DNA from 4 places in the Streptomyces sp. NPDC001153 genome. Region 1 is predicted to be linked to each of the others. Evidence: riboswitches for the same ligand, from Rfam matches in the RefSeq annotation. Region 1 holds a riboswitch; each other region holds the start of a gene.

Region 1 (5,551 bases):
CGCCGGAGGCTCGGGCCGCCAGCAGATCCGTGTCGGCGGTCGACAACAACAACACTGTGCTCATGCAGGCGCTCCCGGTGGGATGAAAGGCAGTCCTTGCGGCGCGCCCGACTCGATGAGCCGCCACAGCGCGTCCGTGTCCGCGTGCTGTTCGATCAGGTCGCCGAGCCGGTCGAGCTGCTCCTCGCGCAGCGCGGCGAAGGAGGTGTCCGGCGCGGGCACGAAGCGGCGGCCCGCGGCGGCGGCCACCTCGCGCAGGAAGGCCCGCCGGAAACCGTCCGACTCCAGCGAGCCGTGCCAGTGGGTGCCCCAGGTCCGGCCGACCCGGCAGCCGTCCAGGAAGGGTTCCCCTCCTTCCAGGGAGGCGACCCCGTGGTGGATCTCGTACCCCTCGACCCGCTCGCCGAGCGCCTCGCCGGCCGGCCGGGTCAGGGTCTTCTCGCGGGCGAACCGCACCCGCACGGGCAGGATCCCCAGGCCGGCCACATGCCCCTCGCGGCTCTCGACCTCGTCCTCGATGTGCTCGCCGAGGATCTGGAAGCCGCCGCAGATGCCGAGGACGGGCCTCTCATCGGCGGCCCGCCGCACGAGGGCGTCCGCGAGGCCCCGCTCCCGCAGCCACTGCAGCGCCCGGACCGTGCCCCGGGTGCCCGGAACCACGACCAGGTCCGCGTCCGCCAGCTCCTCCGGCCGGTCCACGAACCGCACCACGACCCCCGGTTCGGCGGCGAGCGCGTCCACGTCCGTGAAGTTGGACATCAGCGGGATCGCGCACACGGCGACCCGCAGCACGTCCTCGCCGGCGGGCGGGGTCACGGCCGACTCGCGGACCGTGCCGCGCAGCGAGACCCTCCCCCACGCTCGGCTTCGCTCGCGCGGGGGGACCCCCATCCCATCCTCCTCGTCGATACCGAGCCCGTGCCGGAACGGGAGGACACCGTAGGTGCGTCGCCCGGTGAGGCCCTGGAGCATCTCCAACCCGGGCTCCAGCAGGGAGACATCGCCGCGGAACTTGTTCACCAGGAACCCGGCTACCAGCTCCTGGTCCTCGGGTGAGAGCAGGGCGACGGTGCCGAAGAAGGAGGCGAAGACGCCGCCGCGGTCGATGTCGCCGACGACGAGCACGGGCAGCCGCGCGTTCCGCGCGATCCCCATGTTCACGATGTCGGTGCGCCGCAGATTGATCTCGGCCGGGCTGCCCGCCCCCTCACAGATCACCGCGTCATACGTGCCCCGCAACTCGGCGAGGCAGTCCAGTACCGTGCCGAGGAGCTTCTGCTGCCGTCCGCCGTGATAGCCGCGGGCACTCAGCTCGCCCACGGGCCTGCCCAGCAGCACCACCTGGCTGCTCTGTTCGCCGCCCGGCTTGAGCAGCACCGGGTTCATCAGCGCGGTCGGCTCGATCCGGCACGCCTGGGCCTGCATGGCCTGCGCCCGCCCGATCTCCGCGCCCTCGCGGGTCACGAAGGAGTTGAGCGACATGTTCTGCGCCTTGAACGGCGCCACCTTCACGCCCTGGCGCACCAGCCACCGGCAGATCCCGGCCGTCACGACGCTCTTGCCGGCGTCGGAGGTGGTGCCGGCGACGAGGAGTCCCCCGTTCACTTCCCACGTCCCTTCAGACCCTTGACGACACCATTGACGAGGAGGCGCGCGGCGACCGTGGTGCCGAGCGCGAGCACGCCGACGCGGCGGGAGAGCCGTACGGCCCGGTCGATGTCGGTGACCTGGACGGCCCGGCCGGTGTCGCCGTTGAGCACGGGCCGGTGCTCGACGCGGCCGCCGTAGGAGAGCGTGCCGCCGAGGCGCACGCCCAGGGCGCCCGCGAAAGAGGCCTCCACGGGGCCCGCGTTGGGGCTCGGGTGCTGGTGGGCGTCGGCCTTCCAGGCGCGCAGGGCACCCCGCGGGTCGGATCCGGCCGCGGCGGCGAGTACGGCGGTGAGCCGGGCCCCCGGCCAGCCCGCGACGTCGTCGAGCCGGGCGGAGGCCCAGCCGAAGCGCCGGTAACGCGGGGACCTGTGACCGACCATCGCGTCCAGGGTGTTGACGGCCCGGAAGCCCAGCAGCCCGGGCACCCCGCCCACGGCCCCCCACACCAGGGCGCCCACGACGGCGTCGGAGGTGTTCTCGGCGACCGACTCGACCACGGCCCGGGCGATCCCGTCGGCGTCCAGCGCCTGCGGGTCCCGGCCGCACAGATGCGGCAGCCGCGCCCGCGCCGCCTCGACGTCCCCGGACTCCAGGGCGCGCCCGATGGCGCGGGCCTCCCGGGCGAGCGACGTACCGCCGACGACCGCCCAGGTGGCGGCGGCGGTCAGCGCGACGGAGGCGGCGGGGCAGGGGCGTACGGCGCGTGCGGCCAGCGTGCCGAGTGCGACGGCGCCACCGGCGCACACGACGGTGTGCACGGCGCCCCAGCCGCGGTGGTCGTGCCACAACGCGCGGTCCACGGCAGCGGCCGCACGTCCGAACGCGGCGACCGGATGCCCGCGGCGCGGATCGCCGAGGAGCAGGTCACCGAGAAGACCGGCGGCGGCGCCGTACGCGAAAGTGCGATCGGCACCCATCGGCTCAGCCGGCCATGGGTACAGGAGCGGGCCTGGTGCGGGTCCTTGTCCTTCGGCAGCCGGGCATGGCGATCGATGTCCTCACTCAGGGTGTCCGCGCCCTGGTTCGACGAGATTCGGCGGTGAGAGTTCCTGGCTCCCGGGGTTTCTTCCCCGGTGACAGTGGCGGGACCGCGCCGGATTCGCACCGGCTTCCTCTCTTGCCGCCGTACATGGCCTGGGCAGTCCACCACGCGCCCGGAACGGCCGTCAACTTGCCGTTGACCTGCGAGGGGAGAGTGTGCCGATCCCCACATCGCGGGACGCCCGTGGCCTGTGGGTACGGCGAAGGCTCCCCTCCGTCACGCTGGGAGGGGAGCCTTCGTGCTGCCTGGTTCGTGGCGGTCCGTCAGGACTTGGACACGATGAGGAAGATGCCGTACGCCACCGCCGCCGCGCAGGCCGCGAAGCAGACGTAGGCGCCGGTGACGGCGAGGGCGGCGGAGTCGCCCTGGGCCGCGGCCTTCTCGCGCCGGGCCAGACCGTTGATGCCGAGGGTGAACAGGGCCACCAGGCCCACGGTGAACACGAGGCTGGCGCCGAAGACGGAGCCGAGGGCCGACCAGTCGATCTTCATGGGGTTGCTTCCTTGGTTACCGGTGGGGCCGGGGTCAGACGGTCGCGGCCGGCGGGGCGGCCTCGGGCGCGGGCTCGGTGGCGGCCGGGGAGGCGATCGTGGCCGTCAGGTCCTCGGTGATCAGGCCCGCCGGGGGCGGGGTCACCGCGGCGATGGCGGCGGTCACCACGCCGGCCAGCTCCTCGGTCTCGGTCACGACGTTGGTGTGGTCGACGACCTCACGGCGGGAGATCTTCCAGATCGCGGCGCTCGCGGCGACCAGGAAGACGGCCACGACGGCGGTGCCCCAGTCACCGAGATCGGTGACGGCCTCGGCGCCCCCGCCGACCAGCGCGGCGGCCGGGAGGGTGAGCACCCAGGCGACGGCCATGCGGGTCGCGGTGGACCAGCGGACCACCCCGCCCTTGCGGCCGAGGCCGGCGCCCATCACCGAGCCGGAGACGACGTGCGTGGTGGACAGGGAGAAGCCCAGGTGGGAGGAGGCCAGGATGGCGGTCGCGGCGCTGGTCTGGGCGGCGAAGCCCTGGCGCGGCTCCAGGTCGGTCAGGCCCTTGCCCATGGTGCGGATGATCCGCCAGCCGCCGATGTAGGTGCCGAGCGCGATGGCCAGGCCGGCGGAGAGGATGACCCAGGTGGGAGGGTTCGAGCCCGGGGCGATGGCGCCGCCCGCGATCAGGGCGAGGGTGATGATGCCCATCGTCTTCTGGGCGTCGTTGGTGCCGTGGGCGAGGGAGACCAGGCCGGCGGAGGCGATCTGGCCGGCGCGGTAGCCCTTGCGGGTGGCCTCGCCGTCGGCCTTGCCGCCGATGCCGTAGGAGAACCGGGTGGCCAGCATCGAGGCGACGCCCGCCACGATCGGCGCGGCGACCGCCGGGAGCAGCACCTTGGTGACCAGGACGTCGCCGTGCACGGCGCCGAAGCCGGCGGAGGCGACGGTGGCGCCGATCAGACCGCCCATCAGGGCGTGCGAGGAGCTGGAGGGCAGGCCCACCAGCCAGGTCACCAGGTTCCAGAGGATCGCGCCGACCAGGGCGGCGAAGATGACCTCGGGACGGATGCCCTTCTCGTCGACGAGACCCTTGGAGATCGTGTTGGCGACCTCCACGGAGAGGAAGGCGCCCACCAGGTTCAGGGTGGCGGACATGGCCACCGCGATCTTGGGCTTCATGGCGCCTGTGGAGATGGTGGTGGCCATCGCGTTGGCGGTGTCGTGGAAACCGTTCGTGAAATCGAACGCGAGAGCGGTTACCACCACTATCGCGAGGATCAGCGAGAAGCTTTCCATTTACCCAGGCAATCGTTCGAGGTCATTGGCTGGACGACCGTAGGCAACCTGGGTGAACGGAAGATGAACTGAGGCAGGCGTAGGGGTGTCCAGAGAGGGGGATCGAGGTTCCGCCCGGCTCCCGCGTCCCAGGCGCGCCATGGCTACCGGCCGCGCGCGAAGGTCCGCAGCCGGGCGGCGGTGCCGTTGAAGAGATTCTGGTCACCCGGCAGCCGGCCCCGGGTGCCGAACTGCCAGAACGTCCAGTACCGCCACCCGCCCGGCAGCTTCCCCGGCCGCGCGGCGTCGTGCCGGGCGATCCACAGGGCGTGGCTCTTGGCGAACGCGCGGCTGTTGCCGGTGCACAGCCGCCACCACTGGGTCGTCGTGTAGAGCACCGGACGGCGGCCGGTCTCCCGCTTGACCTCGTTGCTGAAGGACCGGATCCAGCGGACCATCCGCGTCCTGCTCAGGCCGTAGCACTTGTGCCGCTTGTTGTACGGGTTGTACTCGATGTCGAGCACGGGCGGCAGTGTCCGGCCGTCCGCCCGCCAGCCCCCGCCGTGCCGCACGAAGTACGCGGCCTGCCGGGCGCCGGAGGACCTGTCCGGCCGTGCGAAGTGGTACGCGCCCCGGTACAGGCCCGCCTTGCGCGCACCGTTGTACTGCTGGGAGAAGTAGGGGTTGCGGTAGTCCGTGGACTCGGTCGCCTTGACGTAGACGAACCGCGCGCCCCTGGACCGGGCGGCCGCCCAGTCGACGCGCTTCTGGTGGGAGGAGACGTCGTGCCCCCGGGGCAGGCCCGAGGCGAGCGCCTCGGGCGCGGCCACGGTGCCCGTCAGGGCGAGCGCCGCCGCGGCCGCCGCGAGGACACCGGCGCGGTGACGGAGAGGGGTGCGTTCGCGGGCCATGTGTCTCCCCGGGTCGGCGGACGAAAGATCGTTCCGTCGGGCAAGAGTGACCATTGAAGGCCGGATGATCTTCGAATGGGTGCCTTTCTGCGGCGATTCACCCCGTCTTTCGCCCAATCGGGGGCATGCGCCCGCGGCCGACGGCGACCGACCACACCCCTCCGCGGGGCGCGGCTGGCAGGATCGCGGCATG
Region 2 (5,551 bases), on a different contig from region 1:
ACGGCAGCGAGCAGCACGCACAGCACGGCGAACACCGCCGCGCGCACGCTCCGCACCGCCAGGGACACACTCACAGCACCTGATGCTGCCACGCACCCAAAGGATCTCTCCCCCGGCCCAGGCACACGCATCACCGCCCACGGACTCATACCTGGTCGACCTGCCTCCTCCTTACAAGTCGGACGCGAGTGCCGTTCAGTTCCCAGCCACCTCTGCGAAATCGAAGCACCGGTAGCACTCCAAGGAGCACGGGTGCACACCCACCGCCTCCGCGCCCCCTGCACACCACGGGGTCGCGCGTCCGCCTCGTCCACGCCGGGTATCCCCGGGACAGTCCCCCGCGGCCACCGGTCCGTCCGGACACCGGAGTGCCGCAAACCCCATGCCACGGAGGCGGATCAGCATGACCGACACCAGCGGGCTGGAGCCCGTCGCCACGTTCTGCGGCAACTGCGACTGCGGCTGTCCCCAGCTGTTCGTCGACCCGGCCGCCCCCACCGACCGCCGCATCGTCCTGACCGACGACTTCGGCCAGCACGTCCAGATGAGCGCCGACCAGTTCTCATCGATCGTCGCGGACGCCAAGGCAGGCAAGCTGGACGGCATCGCCTGACCGACCGCCGCAGGGCAACGCGAAGGCGGCCCGCATCGGCGACTCCCTGCTCCAGTCGCTGAGACGCCGGGCCGCCCGACCCTCGCGACCGACCGGGTGTTCCACATCACACCAACGGCACGGAACTCACCGTTCCACTCGGCCGACAGCTGACGTGACACCCGTACGCCGCAGGAGCAGCCCCCATGTCCGTCGAACCGCCCACCACCGCCCCACCCCGCTCGGCCGGCGATGCCGGTGAGCCGGCCCTGGACCCTTCTTCCGGGGCGGCTCCCTCGGCCCTGCGCACGCTGCGCACGCTGGTGCTGCGCCTGCACTTCTACGCGGGCGTGTTCGTCGCGCCGTTCCTGCTCGTCGCGGCGGTCACCGGACTGCTGTACGCGGGCTCGTTCCAGGCCGAGAAGATCGTGTACGCCCACGAACTGACCGTCCCGGTCGGCGACCACAAGCTGCCGATCTCCCGGCAGGTGGCCGCCGCCCGCAAGGCCCACCCCGAGGGCACCATCTCCGCCGTGCGGCCGTCACCGCAGCCTGATGCGACCACTCGCGTACTGCTGTCCGGAGTGAAGGGCACAGCCGCCGACCACACCCTCGCCGTGTTCGTGGACCCGTACACCGGCAAGGTGCGCGGCGCGCTGAAGCAGTACGGCTCCACCGGCGCCCTGCCGCTGCGCACCTGGATCGACGAGCTCCACCGCGACCTGCATCTCGGCGAAACCGGCCGCCTGTACAGCGAGTTCGCCGCCAGCTGGCTGTGGGTGATCACGGGTGGCGGCCTGGTGCTGTGGTTCGGCCGGCGCCGCGCCCGCCGCAAGGTGCGCGGCACCGCAGGGCGGCGGCGCTCCCTGACCCTGCACAGCACGGTGGGTGTGTGGGCGGTCGGCGGCCTGTTCTTCCTGTCGGCGACCGGCCTGACCTGGTCCGCCTACGCCGGAGCGAACATCGGCGACCTCCGCGAAGCCCTCGGCCAGTCCACGCCGTCCGTCACCGCGACGGTGAGCAGAGGGCACGAGGGACACGACTCCATGGCGGGCATGGACATGAACGGCATCGACATGGGCTCGCACTCCGGCGCACGGTCCGACGTGGGTCTCGACGCCGTCCTGAAGACGGCCCGCACCGAGGGTCTGTCCGACCCGGTCGAGATCGTGCCGCCCGCGGACTCTTCCTCCGCCTATGTCGTACGGCAGATCCAGCGCAGCTGGCCGGAGAAGCAGGACTCGATCGCCGTCGACCCGGCCACCGGCAAGGTCACCGACGTGCTGCGCTTCTCCGACTACCCGGTGCTGGCCAAACTGACCCGGTGGGGCATCGACGCCCACACCGGCACCCTGTTCGGCCTCGTGAACCAGATCGCGCTGGCCGGCCTCGCCCTGGCCCTGGTCCTCCTCATCCTCTGGGGCTACCGCATGTGGTGGCAGCGCGGCCGCGGCTCCGCCTTCGGCCGCCCGATTCCCCGCGGTGCCTGGCGGCAGGTGCCGGTGTACGTGCTGGTGCCCTGCGTCGCGGTGGTCGCCGTCGTCGGCTACTACGTCCCGCTGCTCGGGATCCCGCTCGCCGGCTTCCTCGCGGTGGACATCATCCTCGGCTGGGTCACACGCCGTCGTACCGGGCACGCGCACGCCTGAACCGAGCGGCCGCATCTGCGCGGGAGCGTCGCGCGACACTTGCCGCGATCGCGTGCGGCCGCTGATCTCGTCATGCTTCTCGGGACACGCAGTGTTCGAGCAGCGCGGCCGTCGGGCCCTCGACGAGCCGGTAGCGCACGATTCGGCCGTCCTTCTCGCCGTCGACGATGCCCGCGGTTCGCAGCAGGCGCAGAGCCTGGGACACGGCGGTGTCCCTCATGCCGGTGGCGACGGCGAGGTCGGAGACGGCGATCGGACCGGCCTCGTGAAGGGCGAGCAGCAGGGCCAGGCGCCCGGGATCCGACAGCAGAGAAAAGCGGTCGGCCCAGACGCGTACACGCTCGGGCTCACCGACGGCCGCGATGGCATCGCAGACCCGATGGCCGTCGATGATCCGCTGCCCGGCGCGTTCCGCGGGGACGAGATGCATGGACCCATCATCGCAGTCCGTGAAATCCCGCTTCAATACCTGCACAATTATGCAGCCTTGCAGCCTCGGCCTCCGGCCTTCTAGGGTGAGCGGGCCGTGGTGTTCGGGAAGACCGGTGACAGCCCCTCAGGGGCTCAGTCCGGAGCGGCCCTCGCCACTGTGATCGGGGAGTTCCCGCCCCATGCATTGCCACTGGCCTCGCGGCCGGGAAGGCAGGGGCGGGCGCGATGACCCGTCAGCCAGGAGACCGGCCACGGCAGCACGAAGCTGATCCACGAGGTGCTGGAGCGTGACCGTATGACCATGCCCGAAGGCGTGCCCGAAACCGCCGTCTCCCCTTCCTTCCGCTGGCGGCGCGAGGACACCGTCCGAACCGCCGGCCTCCTGGCCGTGATCGTCGCCCTGCACGTGGTCGCCTTCGGGATCCTCTTCCTGCTCGTGGTCCCGCGCCACTACGAGGTCGGAAGCAAGGCGTTCGGGGTGGGCCTCGGCATCACGGCCTACACCCTCGGCATGCGGCACGCGTTCGACGCCGACCACATCGCCGCGATCGACAACACCACCCGCAAGCTGATGGCCGACGGCAAGCGACCGCTCTCGGTGGGCTTCTGGTTCGCGCTCGGCCACTCCAGCGTGGTCGTCGTCATGGCGGCGCTGGTCGCCGGCGGCGCCAAACTCGCCGGCACCCTGATGAACGACAACTCCCGCACCCACCAGGTCCTCGGCACCCTGGGCACCACCGTCTCCGGCGGCTTCCTGTACCTGATCGCCGCCCTCAACCTCGTCGCGCTGGTCGGCATCGCCCGTGTCTTCAGGGCCATGCGGAACGGGCAGTACGACGAGGCCGAGTTGGAAGCCCACCTCGACTCACGCGGCTTCATGAACCGCATCCTGGGCCGGCTCACCAGGTCCGTCCGCCGCCCCGGCCAGATGTTCCCCCTCGGCTTCGTCTTCGGCATCGGTTTCGACACCTCGACCGAGGTGTTGCTCCTGGCCCTGGCCGGTAACGGCGCCGCCGCCGGCCTCCCCTGGTACGCGGTCCTGTGCCTGCCCCTCCTCTTCGCCGCCGGCATGAGCCTGTTCGACACCCTCGACGGCACCTTCATGAACTTCGCCTACCAGTGGGCGTTCTCCAACCCCGTCCGCAAAGTGTTCTACAACCTCACCATCACCGGCCTCTCCATCGCCGTCGCCTTCTTCGTCGGCACCATCGAACTGGTCGGCGTCCTGCACGACAAGCTCAGGCTGAGCGATGGCGTCAGCGGCTGGATCGCGGGACTGAACCTCGACAACGTCGGCTACGTCATCGTCGGCCTGTTCGTGGTCGTCTGGGCCGTGGCCATCGGCTACTGGCGCCTGGCCAAGGTCGAGGAACGCTGGGGCACCCACACCGCCGACGCCGGCTGACGACACCACAGTGGAAAGCGGGCGGGCTCTGCCTGGACAAGGTCGAGGAAGGGAATCCACTCGTCCAGCGGGTAGCGCACACGGACGACCGAACCGCTGCGGCGATGAGAGCAGTGAGCATGAACAGGTGACGGTGGCCCGGGACCGCCGCTGCGCGCCCTGGACCGCCTCATCCTCATCCGCGACGAGGTCGAGGCCGCCGTCGGATGGCCGACGATGCCGGCCGAGGTGCTGCCCCGCCCGGCGGGGACCACCGTGCTCGACCCGTCGAAGTACGCGGTGGCAAGGCACGTGGACGAGTACGTGGGACTGGTCCGGGTGGGACCGCTGACCCGGCAGCCTCGGATCGGGTTGATCGCCGTCCGGGAGCTCGTCCGCCGCTGACGCTCCGACGCATCGCACCGAGCGACCGCTTCCTACACCGCCCCCGGCTGCGCGCGGCGGCGCAGGTCAGGTCCTCAAGCGCCGCGTACAGGCGCTGCGGATGGAAGGGCCGTTCGCGCCGCCAGACGAAGGTGCTCACGCCGTGCTCGTCGCACGACTGCGGCAGCAGCGCGCACGCAGGATGCGCACGGGCGGCGGCCGCTGCCACGTCGAAGCCCGCCAACAGCGCTGCCCCCAGGGCACCGTCGCTCTCCACCCGTACGCTTCGTGCGCCTGGTGTGAGCTGGGCGAGCAGCGCGTGCGATGACTCCGGCCACGCACCACCTTCGAGCCCCTGAACCGCCCTTCCATGAGCCGGCATGGTGGCCGCACGCATAGCCAACCCCCGAACTATGGTGCCCCACCACATGTGCCCCTGACCTGCATCTTCCTACGGTGTGCCGACACATACCCGTCCCCACCGCACACGAGGAAGTGGCGCACATGGCATCCGAAGCAGCATCCGCTCCCCCAACCACCGCCAGCCTCCCCCGTATCGTCGCCGCCAGCCTCATCGGCACCACGATCGAGTGGTACGACTTCTTCCTCTACGGCTCCGCCGCCGCGTTGGTGTTCAACAAGCTGTTCTTCCCGGATTCCGATCCGCTCGTCGGAACGCTCCTGTCCTTCCTGACGTATGCGGTCGGGTTCGCGGCCCGCCCGCTGGGGGCGCTCGTGTTCGGGCACTACGGTGACCGGCTGGGGCGGAAGAAGCTGCTGGTGCTCAGCCTGGTGATGATGGGCGGGGCGACCTTCGCCATCGGGCTGTTGCCCACGCACGCCACGGTCGGGGCCGCCGCGCCCGTGCTGCTGACCACACTGCGGCTCGTCCAGGGATTCGCGCTCGGTGGCGAGTGGGGCGGTGCCGTGCTGCTGGTGTCGGAGCACGGGGATCCGCGGCGGCGCGGTTTCTGGGCCTCGTGGCCGCAGACCGGCGCGCCGGCGGGGCAGTTGCTCGCCACCGGTGTGCTCTCGCTGCTGACCTCCGTACTCTCCGACCACGCCTTCGGGGCCTGGGGCTGGCGGGTGCCCTTCCTGCTCTCCGGGGTG
Region 3 (5,551 bases), on a different contig from region 1:
CCCTGACGCCGGGCGGCACGGGGAGGGCCGGGAGTCCGGGCGGCATCGGCCAGGTCCCGGCTGTCGCCGACACCGGTGCGAACGCGCCGCGCGCCCGAACCGCCCGGCCCCCGGCGCTCGCCGGCACCGAGGAGACTCCGGGCGGACCGGCTACTCGGCGGCCGGCGGCGACCCCCGGCGCTCCGGCACCCGCCCCGCCGGCTCGAACCCGCGTCACCCATGACCGTCCTCGGTACCGCGGCGCTCTTTCTCGCCGGCCTCGGGCTGTTCGTGCTCGGTGCCGCCCTCGGGCACGGGGCGGCGCGCCGGCAGCAGGAGCACTCGGCCGACCGTGACGGGGCGCGCGCCCTGGCCCATGGCCTGCACGCCGCCGCGCTCGCCGCGGCACCCCTGCGTGCCGGGCTCACCCCGGACACCGCCCGCAAGACCGTCCGCAGGCTGCGCCCCCTGCTCGGCACCCCCGCCCTCGCCCTCACCGACGACACCGCCGTGCTCGCCTGGGACGGCGCCGGCGAACACCACCGCGCGGAGGTGCCGGCACACCTCGCCCGCCCACCCCGCGCCCGGACCTTCCCGCTGTCCTGCGACGACGCCGGCTGCCCCGTCCGCTGGGGTGCCCTCGTGCCGCTCTCCGCCGACGGCGGCGCCCACGGCGCCCTTGTCGTGTTCGCCGCCGGCGAGTCCACCGCCGTCGCCCGGGCCGGCGAGGAGGCGGCCCGTCGGCTCACCCTGGAACTCGAGCTCGCGGGCCTCGACCGGGCCCGCACCAGCGCCCACGAGGCCGAGGTCCGGGCCCTGCGCGCCCAGATCTCCCCGCACTTCATCTACAACTCCCTCGCGAGCATCGCCTCCTTCGTCCGCACCGACCCCGAGCGCGCACGTGAACTTCTCCAGGAATTCGCCGACTTCACCCGCTACTCCTTCCGCCGCGGCGGCGACTTCACCACCCTCGCGGAGGAGTTGCGCTCCATCGAGCAGTACCTGGAACTCGCCCGCGCCCGCTTCGGCCGCCGCCTGCAGGTCACCCTGCGCATCGCCCCCGAGGTGCTGCCCGTGACGCTGCCCTTCCTGTGCCTGCAGCCCCTCGTCGAGAACGCCCTCAAACACGGGCTGGAGGGGGCCGTGGAGCGCATCGGGGTCACGATCGTCGCCGAGGACGAGGGCACCGAGGCCCGGGTCGTCATCGAGGACGACGGCATCGGCATGGAACCGGAACGCCTGCGCGCGATCCTGCGCGGCACGGCCGGCCCCGCCAGCGGCATCGGCCTGAGCAACGTCGACCGCCGGCTCCGCCAGGTCTACGGCGACGACCACGGCCTCGTCATCGAGACCGGTGTCGGAGCGGGCACGAAGATCACCCTCCGCGTCCCGAAGTTCCGCCCCGGCATCCAGGCCCGGCCCGCGCAGCCCTAGGAACGAGGGTGCACGGCCCAGGAGTCCCGGCGGCGGTCCCGGATGTCAGGGAGCTGCGGGAAGGCGGCCGACCTGTGGGTGGCGACGGCGGCGACATCGGAGCCCGGGATGCAGACGATCGCGCTCGACGCGCCCGGCTCGCGGAGCGTGGCCGCCGCGGCGACGGCGTACGGCGGTCCGGCCGCCATCGCGTACCGGCGCTCGTGCGTGGACGCCGACCTCTCGAACGACGCCCGCCATACCCCCGATCTGACCGAGGCGCTGACGGCGCACGGCGCGGCTCCCGACCGGGCGCCCGGGCTCGCGGCGCTCGTCGTGGCGGCCGCCGAGGGAGCCATCGCCATGTGCCGCGCCCAGCGCAGCATGCGGCCGCTCGACCGTGTCGCCCAGGAACTCGAAACGCTGCTCACCGACGCACTCGCCCGCCCGGCCTGACGGCCAGGGGCCGCGACGTGGATGCGCGGCCCCGACCCGCCACCGCTCATGTCACGCCGGCACGGTGGCCGTTCGGCCGAGATGCCAGGCGAAGAACCGGACCGCGCTGGCGGCCTCGAACCGGGGGAGCTCCTTGTGCCTGCCCGCGTTGGCGTGCAGCGACTTCTCCTTCGAGGCGAAGGCGTCGAACAGCGCCAGACTGGCCTCGCGCGGGATGTGCTCGTCGTCCCACTGCATGTCGTACTCGATCGGGACGGTGATCTGCTTCGCCTTCTCCGCCAGGACGTCGGGCCAGTGCTGACCGAAGACCGCGGCCGTGATCCTGGGCTCGATCGCCACCAGCGGCACGCCGATCGCGGTGCCCATGTTGATGCCGAAGTAGCCGACCGGCCCATCGGCGCCGATTTCCGGAAGCTCCTGGAGGGCGTCCAGGGTCGCCTGCCATTCGGGGACGGCGAGCTCCGCCAGGTGGGCGTTGTAGCGCACGACGACCGGGCCTTCCGGCTCGCCCGCCGCCCTGGCCCGGAACAGCTCGGCGATCTCCTGCTCGTCGTGTGCCGTGCGCGGCCGGTCGCCGTGACCGGGCGCGTCGATACAGGCGACGTGGAAGCCGCAGCCGCTCACCAGGAGCTGTGCACGACCCGCCATCGCAGGATGCTTCTTGTGGTTGCCGCCGCCGTGGCCCATCAGGACCAGGGGCGCACGGTCCGCGCCGGATGCGGGCGACCAGAGGACACCGGGGACCTCGCCCAGGGTGAAGTCGCGTTCGATCACGCCGTCGGCGGAAGACTCGGAGATGAACTGCAGAGATTTCATGGCGTGTTGCCTTTCGGGAGTGCCTTGTTGTCGAGGCGCTCCCGGCGACACCTACGTCGATCGCCCGACCGTGACGACGAGGGGGAGCACCCACACGAATGCAGCGTTCATGGGTCTCACCTCCTCGGCTGGTACACGGTCAACTGCAAGCTAACAGATCGATGATCAACCCGCCCAACCCTTTTTCCCGCCACGTGCACGGCCGAACACGCCCTCCGCAACCGGGTGTTCTCCGCCGTGGAATGATGACCGGCGACACAAGGCGACGGCGGGGAGTGACGCGGCGTGCCCGAGAGGCCGGCGGAAGAGGCGTCGGACGACGCCGTGGCGGGGAGCGGCGCGGCACCGTGCCGGGTCGTCGTGTGCCGGGACTGCTGCTGCGGCAGTCCCAAGGTGACCGGGGTCGATCACGCGGCGCAGACCGCGCGTCTGCGGGCGGAGGTGCCGGTGCGCATCTCCGACTGCCTCGATGTGTGCGACCAGGCCAACGTCGTCGTCGTACAGCCGTCCGCCGCGGGCCGGGCCGCCGGCGCGCGGCCGGTGTGGCTCGGGCTCGTCAACGACCCCGACGCGACCGAGGACATCGTCACCTGGGTCCGCTCCGGCGGCCCCGGAGTGGCCCCCCTACCGGACATCCTCGGCCTGTACGCCTTCACCCCGCCGCGGCGCCGCACGGATTCCCGCTGACCCACCGGTCCCGTACCGTCCCACCAGCTGGGAGAGGAAGATCACTTGGGAGAGAGGCGGTCTTGGCCATGCGCGCGTCACGCGGTACGGTCGATCCGATATCGATGACGGCGAAACGGAAGCCGGTGGGAATCCGGCACGGTCGCGCCACTGTATGCGGGACCCCCAGGGGCTCGTGAGTCAGACCCGTGGTCGTCGTCCTGTGCACCACCGAGATGGGACGCGAACTCCCAGAGGAGGGTCCTGCCATGGCGCAGACCGTCGCCCAGCCGACAGCCACCACCCCCGTCGTTCCCGCCCAGCTGCCGCTGAAGGCGATTGCTCCCTGGGCGGTCTTCTTCGGCATCCTCATGCTGATCCTGCTCTACTTCGTCGGCGCCGAGCAGGGCGCCACCTCCGTGTTCAACGGCACGGACGTCCACGAGTGGGTGCACGACGCCCGCCACCTGCTGGGCTTCCCCTGCCACTGACGCGACGAACACCGCGCCCATGAACTCCGCAACCGTACGGAACCTTCTCGTCCGGGGCATGCTCGCCGGTCTCGCGGCCGGTGTGCTCGCCCTGGTCGTGGCCTACGTGCTCGGTGAGCCGAACGTCGACAAGGCCATCAGCTTCGAGCAGGCTCACTCCCACGAGCACGAGATGGAGGTCGTCTCCCGCTCCCTGCAGTCGACCGCCGGCCTCGCCACCGGTGTCCTCGTCTACGGCGTCGCCTTCGGCGGCATCGCCGCGCTCGCCTTCTGCTTCGCCCTCGGCCGCGTGGGCCGCTTCGGCCCGCGCGCCACGGCACTGCTGCTGTCGGGTTGCGCGCTGCTCGCCGTGTACGTCGTCCCGTTCCTGAAGTACCCGGCCAACCCGCCGTCGGTCGGCAACCCCGACACCATCGGCAAGCGGACCACCCTGTACTTCCTGATGATGCTGCTCAGCGTCCTGCTGGCGGTCGCCGCCACCATCCTGGGCAAGCGGCTCGCCCCGCGCCTGGGCACCTGGTGGGCCACGGTGGCCGCAGTGATCGCGTTCACCGTCGTGATCGGCCTGGCCTACCAGTTCCTGCCCGCCGTCAACGAGGTGCCCAAGGGCTTCCCCGCCACCCTGCTGTGGCGGTTCCGGCTCTCGGCACTGGCGATCCAGACCGCTCTGTGGGCCGGATTCGGCCTCGCCTTCGGCGAGTTGGCCGAACGGCTGCTGAACCCCAAGCCGGTTACGGCCGCGAACCGGCGAGCGGTTCCCGCCGCGCACTGACTCCCCGCGTACGGCACAGGGCCCGGCGGAACCGCCCGCCGGGCCCTGTGCCGTTCCGCCTAATCGGCCTCCGCCGCGGCAAGCGGACACCCCAGCCGCAGATTCCAGCGCCCGGCCCGGCCGCTGAGCTCCGTCACGGTCAGCGGCGGCACGTCGAGGCGCCAGAAGACGGCCGCGGGCATGCCGAGCGCATGGACGACGGCCCCCCGCACCACCTCCGGCTCGACGACGGCGACCGTACGGCCCTCCCACTCCTGCGCCTCGGCCAGCCAGCGCGCGACCCGTCCGCACAGATCCCGCACGGACTCACCCCCGTGCGGTGCGCACTCGGGGTCGGTGAGCCAGCGGCCCACCGCCTCCGGCTCGGCGGCCCCCACCTCCTCCAGGGTGCGCCCGCGCCAGCGGCCCACGTCGAGACCCGCCAACTCCGCTACCTGCAGGCCGTCGAGGCCCAGCGCCGCGGCCGTCTCCCGGCAGCGCACGCCGGGGGAGGTGAGGACACGGACCGCGGAGGGCAGGGTTCCGGCCGCCGAGCGGGCACGTGCCGCTCCGCTGCCGTCGATCGAGCCGCCGTCGTCGAAGCGGGCCTGGCGCAGCGACGCGCTCATGGCGGGGGAGAGGAGAAGGACTCGGCTGGTCACGTGGTTCAGAGGTACCAGCATCCGCGCACGGCACACAAGGCCCGGCCGACGACCGGGCCGGCCGGGGGTTTGCGGCGCACCGCACGGACTGGCGATCATGGGGTGGCTCGGTTCCTCCGGAAGAACAGGCGGCGGCACGTGATACCTCCCGTTCCCTCCATCGACCGGCGCCGGCTGCTCGGCCGGGTCCTTCCCGCCGCGGCCGCGACCCTGCTCACCGGGACGGCCGCCGCCTGTGCCGGGACGGGTTCCTCCCCGCGGGCGGCCGAGCCGCTGCTGGCGTTGGTCTACCGAGGGCCCGCGGCCTGCGACGGATG
Region 4 (5,551 bases), on a different contig from region 1:
GGGTATCACGCTCCGCCCGCACAACCTGCTGCTGAGGCCGCTGCCCTGGTAGGAGCGCCGGGGCAGGACACCTGGTACCGGCGCGCGCTCAGGCGGCCTCAGGGCCCCGGAACGCGCGCCGGTAGGCGTATCCCCGAAACGGAGCGCCGGCTCAGAAGTCCTCGTCCAGGTCGACGGTGCCCTCCACCGCGACCTGGTACGCCGACGGGCGGCGCTCGAAGAAGTTCGTCAGCTCCTGGACGCCCTGCAGCTCCATGAAGGAGAACGGGTTCTCCGAGCCGTACACCGGGGCGAAGCCGAGGCGGCCGAGGCGCTGGTCGGCGACGCACTCCAGGTACTGCCGCATCGACTCGGTGTTCATGCCCGGAAGGCCCTCGCCGCACAGGTCGCGCGCGAACTGCAGCTCGGCCTCCACGGCCTCCTTCAGCATGTCGGTGACCTGCTGCCCCAGCTCGTCGTCGAACAGGTCCGGCTCCTCCTTGCGGACGGTGTCGACCACGTCGAAGGCGAAGGACATGTGCATCGTCTCGTCGCGGAACACCCAGTTGGTGCCGGTGGCGAGACCGTGCAGCAGGCCCCGGCTGCGGAACCAGTAGACGTACGCGAAGGCGCCGTAGAAGAACAGGCCCTCGATGCACGCGGCGAAGCAGATCAGGTTGAGCAGGAAGCGACGGCGGTCGGCCTTCGTCTCCAGCCGCTCCAGCTTCTCCACCTTGTTGATCCACTTGAAGCAGAACTGCGCCTTCTCGCGGATGGACGGGATGTTCTCGACGGCCGCGAAGGCCGCCGCCCGGTCGTCCGGGTCGGGCAGGTAGGTGTCCAGGAGCGTCAGGTAGAACTGGACGTGCACGGCCTCCTCGAAGAGCTGACGGCTCAGGTAGAGCCGCGCCTCGGGGGAGTTGATGTGCTTGTACAGCGTCAGCACCAGGTTGTTGGCGACGATCGAGTCACCGGTCGCGAAGAAGGCGACCAGGCGGCCGATGAGGTGCTGCTCCTCGGGCGTCAGCTTCGCGAGGTCGGCGACGTCCGAGTGGAGGTCGACCTCCTCCACGGTCCAGGTGTTCTTGATCGCGTCCCGGTAGCGCTCGTAGAAGTCCGGGTAGCGCATGGGGCGGAGGGTGAGTTCGAAGCCCGGGTCGAGCAGGTTCGTGTTACGGGTGGTGGTCGGAGCGGTCATTACTGGCAGGCCTCGCAGGACTCGGGGTTCTCAAGGGAGCAGGCGACCGCGTCGGGGTCGGCGACCTGCTGGACGGGGATGGTCTTCTGGGGCTGCGCCTGGCCCTGGGCCGCGCGGGCGATGCGGGTCGCCGGGCGGGAACGCAGGTAGTACGTCGTCTTCAGCCCCGACTTCCAGGCGTAGGCGTACATCGAGGAGAGCTTGCCGATGGTCGGCGTCTCCAGGAAGAGGTTCAGGGACTGGGCCTGGTCCAGGAACGGGGTGCGCGCCGCCGCCATGTCGATCAGGCCGCGCTGCGGGATCTCCCACGCCGTGCGGTACAGCGCCCGTACGTCGGCCGGGATCCACGCGAAGTCCTGCACCGAGCCGCCCGAGTCGCGCAGCGCCTCCCGGGTGCGCGCGTCCCACACGCCCAGCTCCTTCAGGTCCTGCACCAGATAGGAGTTGACCTGCAGGAACTCACCGGACAGCGTCTCGCGCTTGAACAGGTTCGACACCTGCGGCTCGATGCACTCGTACACGCCCGCGATGGAGGCGATGGTGGCGGTGGGCGCGATGGCCAGCAGCAGGGAGTTGCGCATGCCGACCTCGGCGACACGGCTGCGCAGGGCCGCCCAGCGCTCCGGCCAGGTCAGCTCGACGCCGTAGTGGTCGGGGTGCAGCACACCCCGGGCCGTACGGGTCTTCTCCCAGGCCGGCAGCGGGCCGTTGCGCTCGGCCAGGTCGGCGGAGGCCTCGTACGCGGCGAGCATGATCCGCTCGGCGATCCGCGTGGACAGGGCCTTGGCCTCCGGCGAGTCGAAGGGCAGGCGCAGCTTGAAGAGGACGTCCTGCAGACCCATCGCGCCGAGGCCGACGGGACGCCACTTGGCGTTCGACCGTCCCGCCTGCTCGGTCGGGTAGAAGTTGATGTCGACCACGCGGTCGAGGAAGGTGACGGCGGTGCGGACGGTGTCGTCCAGCCGCTGCCAGTCGATGTCCCCGTCGGCCACGAAGGCACCGAGGTTCACCGAACCCAGGTTGCAGACCGCCGTCTCCCCGTCGTCCGTGACCTCCAGGATCTCCGTGCAGAGGTTGGAGGAGTGGACCACGTGCCCCGGCAGGGCCGTCTGGTTGGCGGTGCGGTTGGCCGCGTCCTTGAAGGTCATCCAGCCGTTGCCGGTCTGCGCGAGCGTGCGCATCATCCGGCCGTACAGCTCACGCGCCGGCATGGTCTTCTTCGCCAGGCCCGCCTCCTCGGCCTTGCGGTAGGCGGCGTCGAACTCCTCGCCCCACAGGTCCACCAGCTCCGGCACGTCCGCCGGGGAGAACAGCGACCACTGCGCGTCGGCGTTGACCCGGCGCATGAACTCGTCCGGGACCCAGTGCGCGAGGTTCAGGTTGTGCGTGCGGCGGGCGTCCTCGCCGGTGTTGTCCCGCAGCTCCAGGAACTCCTCGATGTCGGAGTGCCAGGTCTCCAGGTAGACGGCCGCGGCGCCCTTGCGCCGGCCGCCCTGGTTCACGGCCGCCACCGAGGCGTCCAGGGTCTTCAGGAACGGCACGATGCCGTTGGAGTGCCCGTTGGTGCCGCGGATCAGCGAACCGCGGCTGCGGATACGGGAGTACGACAGACCGATGCCGCCGGCGTGCTTGGAGAGCCGGGCGACCTGGTGGTAGCGGTCGTAGATGGAGTCCAGCTCGTCCAGCGGGGAGTCGAGGAGGTAGCAGGACGACATCTGCGGGTGCCGCGTGCCGGAGTTGAAGAGCGTGGGGGAGGACGGGAGGTAGTCGAGCCGGCTCATGAGCCCGTAGAGCGCGGCCACTTCGTCCACGGAGCGGGTCGTGTCGTCCTCGGCCAGGCCGCTCGCGACCCGCAGCATGAAGTGCTGGGGCGTCTCGATGACCTTGCGGGTGATCGGGTGCCGGAGCAGATAACGGCTGTGCAGGGTGCGCAGGCCGAAGTAGCCGAAGCGGTCGTCGGCCCGGCGGTCGACCAGCGCGTCGAGCCGCTCGGCGTGCAGCCGCACGAAGTCGGCGGTGCGGTCGGCGATGAGCCCCTCGCGGTGCCCCACGGCCACGGACCCGGTGAAGGACGTCACGCCCTGCGAGGCGGCCTCGGCGCGGATGGAGAGGGTCAGCAGCCGGGCGGCCAGCCGGGAGTAGGCGGGGTCCTCGGAGATGAGCCCGGCGGCGGCCTCGGTGGCCAGCTCGCGCAACTCCGCCTCGTCGGCCCGAGCGGACCGGCCGCGCAGCGCGGCGGCGGCGACCCGGCCGGGGTCGGCGTCGGGGAGGTCGGCGGTCAGCTCGGTCAGGGTCCGCAGCAACGCGGTACCGGGACCGTCGGTCTCCAGGCCGCTGGCTGAAGCCGGATCTGCTGGCGCGATGGTCACGTGGGGCTCTCCCTCGATCGGCACGGGGGCCTTGTGGAGGGCAGGGGGCAGCCACGAGCGCGCACGGCGTCGCGTCCACCGGCCCATCCCACGAGGCCCGGACGTCTGAAGGCCACCCGGACCGGACGGCCGGGTGCGCTGCCGGCAGGTCCTCGGACTGACTCCTGTGCACGGCGTTTCTGGGAACGGACATGCACAAGTACACCGTTGCGGGACAGTTCCGGATTCACACCGGATTCCCCTGCGGCGACAGCGAGGATGAGCATACATCTAGTGGCGGGCTGTCGTGTCACCCCCAGATGTTGTGTTGTGGCGGCTTCGGAGCGTGTTCCCCGGATATAACCGGTACGGAGGGATCCAGGTATGGGTCTTTCTCGGGCGTACGGTCGTGCAGCCAGATCAGTCGCTCGATCGAGTGATCCGCTGTGAACGTGCAGGTGCGTGCCGACGCCCTTGCAGGCGGCGGCACTTGAGGCGACTCCGCGCGCCTGCAACGAGGCTGCGACCTGGTGTAGTCGCGTGGCGTTCGACAAGGATGTGAAGCGCAACTTCGAGTTGCGGCAGCGCACGTACGGCGAAGTGAAGTCCAGGTGGGGGCTGGGGGCTGGGGGCACAAGCTGCCCAACATGTGATCAAGAAGACCTGCATCAGTCACAAGATTGCGAAGCATGTGGCCCCAACGGGCCACCCACTCCAGCTGGGCCTTCGCCCAGCTCGGGCAGTTCATCGCGTACAAGGCCCGCCGGGCGGGGGTACCGGTGGTGTACGTCGACCCGGTGTACACCCCCCGCACCTGCGCAGAGTGCGGGCACATGGACAAGGCGAACCGGGTCTCCCAGGCCCGCTTCGCATGCCGGTCCTGCGGATTCGTTGATCACGCGGACCGGAACGGCTCCCGCAACATCCGCGCTCGCGCGCGGGAGTTGTGGCGATGCGGGGCCCAGTCAACGGCCCCCGCCCCACCCCCGGAGCAGCGGGGTGAGGCAGGACGCAGACGCAGCGCCACCGCCAGTGACGCCCGTTGTGCAAGCCCGTCGCCTCAACGAGGGGTGGTTGACAGCGTCAACTCGTAGGTGAGCAGGGTGATGTCGAGCTGCTCCGGCAGCGGATTCCAGTCCCGCTCGGGTGTGCGAACGAAACCCAGCCGTTCGTAGATGCGGTGGGCGGCGTGCATGGTGTGCTGGGTGGACAGGACGATCCGCACACAGCTCTCGATGGTCCGCGCCCTGTCGACGCAGGCCCGCACGAGGGCCTCGCCGACGCCCCGGCCACGCGCTGTCCGGGCGACGGCCAGCATCCGTATCTCGGCCTCCCCGGGGCGCGCGATGTCGGCCATGGGACCGCCGGACGGCACGAAGGTCACCCCGCCGAGCACTCTGCCGTCCTCCACGGCGACGAGCACGTCCGCGTCGGCGGCGCGCTTCGCCACGTCCCTCAGCTCGCCGAGGTACGAGTCGCCCTCTCCGAAGTCCAGGAGGCCGTCCTGAAGATAGGCCTGGGCGGTGATCTCGCCGAGGCTTTCGTAGTCGCCCGGCGTCGCCTGCCGGATCACGAAGTCCATGGCACCGAGTGTGCCGTAGGGGTACGACAACGGGCCGCCGGATTCTCCTCCGGCGGCCCGTCGTACGACAGTCGTTCAGTGACCGGCGCCCGCCGTCGCCGGCGGCAGTTCCACCTGTACCCCCGGCTCGCCCGCGTCCGCCGTGTAGTCCTCCGGCTCGGTCTCGTCGACGCCCTCGGGGGCCTTCGCGGCCTTGAGGACGAAGGTGAGGAGCACGGTGACCACGACGTTGAGGACGAACGCGGTGAGGCCGATGTAGCCGATCTCGCCGATGCCGGGGATCTCTTTGGCCGAGCCGCCGAAGTGCTTCTGGGTCGGGGAGGCGACACCGTACGCGGCGACCGTGCCGTACGCCATGCCGACCGCCCAGCCGGCGAGCAGGGCCCAGCGGTGGAACCAGCGGGTGAACAGGCCGCCGACCAGGGCCGGGAACGTCTGCAGGAT

Evidence for each region. A riboswitch is a leader RNA that binds a small molecule or an ion and turns the genes downstream of it on or off. The one in region 1 is predicted to bind cobalamin.
Region 2: another riboswitch for cobalamin. It lies ahead of ACWDEN_RS01835 (Nickel transporter NicT); the one in region 1 lies ahead of ACWDEN_RS18905 (cobalamin biosynthesis protein).
Region 3: another riboswitch for cobalamin. It lies ahead of ACWDEN_RS15435 (CbtB domain-containing protein); the one in region 1 lies ahead of ACWDEN_RS18905 (cobalamin biosynthesis protein).
Region 4: another riboswitch for cobalamin. It lies ahead of ACWDEN_RS09575 (ribonucleoside-diphosphate reductase subunit alpha); the one in region 1 lies ahead of ACWDEN_RS18905 (cobalamin biosynthesis protein).

Annotation. Positions count from the first base shown of each region.
Region 1 is NZ_JBSFJZ010000015.1:62,996-68,546, reverse strand. Features, by position in the region: gene cobN (cobaltochelatase subunit CobN) at 1-64, opposite strand, end outside; gene ACWDEN_RS18910 (cobyric acid synthase) at 61-1,605, opposite strand; gene ACWDEN_RS18905 (cobalamin biosynthesis protein) at 1,602-2,567, opposite strand; cobalamin riboswitch at 2,672-2,813, opposite strand; gene ACWDEN_RS18900 (hypothetical protein) at 2,956-3,183, opposite strand; gene ACWDEN_RS18895 (anion permease) at 3,218-4,468, opposite strand; gene ACWDEN_RS18890 (lysozyme) at 4,612-5,358, opposite strand; gene ACWDEN_RS18885 (class II aldolase/adducin family protein) at 5,549-5,551, shown strand, end outside.
Region 2 is NZ_JBSFJZ010000001.1:397,378-402,928, forward strand. Features, by position in the region: gene ACWDEN_RS01815 (hypothetical protein) at 1-74, opposite strand, end outside; gene ACWDEN_RS01820 (hypothetical protein) at 404-613, shown strand; gene ACWDEN_RS01825 (PepSY-associated TM helix domain-containing protein) at 799-2,241, shown strand; gene ACWDEN_RS01830 (metalloregulator ArsR/SmtB family transcription factor) at 2,312-2,671, opposite strand; cobalamin riboswitch at 2,721-2,941, shown strand; gene ACWDEN_RS01835 (Nickel transporter NicT) at 2,969-4,078, shown strand; partial or broken gene ACWDEN_RS01840 (GNAT family N-acetyltransferase) at 4,226-4,444, shown strand; partial or broken gene ACWDEN_RS01845 (GTP-binding protein) at 4,500-4,772, opposite strand; gene ACWDEN_RS01850 (MFS transporter) at 4,946-5,551, shown strand, end outside.
Region 3 is NZ_JBSFJZ010000011.1:217,069-222,619, forward strand. Features, by position in the region: gene ACWDEN_RS15415 (sensor histidine kinase) at 220-1,413, shown strand; gene ACWDEN_RS15420 (LmrA/YxaF family transcription factor) at 1,522-1,848, shown strand; gene ACWDEN_RS15425 (alpha/beta hydrolase) at 1,900-2,664, opposite strand; gene ACWDEN_RS15430 (hypothetical protein) at 2,989-3,351, shown strand; cobalamin riboswitch at 3,425-3,562, shown strand; gene ACWDEN_RS15435 (CbtB domain-containing protein) at 3,600-3,821, shown strand; gene ACWDEN_RS15440 (CbtA family protein) at 3,841-4,593, shown strand; gene ACWDEN_RS15445 (histidine phosphatase family protein) at 4,653-5,234, opposite strand; gene ACWDEN_RS15450 (BPL-N domain-containing protein) at 5,373-5,551, shown strand, end outside.
Region 4 is NZ_JBSFJZ010000006.1:281,345-286,895, forward strand. Features, by position in the region: gene ACWDEN_RS09565 (bifunctional albaflavenone monooxygenase/terpene synthase) at 1-52, shown strand, start outside; gene ACWDEN_RS09570 (ribonucleotide-diphosphate reductase subunit beta) at 152-1,177, opposite strand; gene ACWDEN_RS09575 (ribonucleoside-diphosphate reductase subunit alpha) at 1,177-3,546, opposite strand; cobalamin riboswitch at 3,673-3,812, opposite strand; gene ACWDEN_RS09580 (zinc ribbon domain-containing protein) at 4,215-4,619, shown strand; gene ACWDEN_RS09585 (GNAT family N-acetyltransferase) at 4,586-5,107, opposite strand; gene mctP (monocarboxylate uptake permease MctP) at 5,183-5,551, opposite strand, start outside.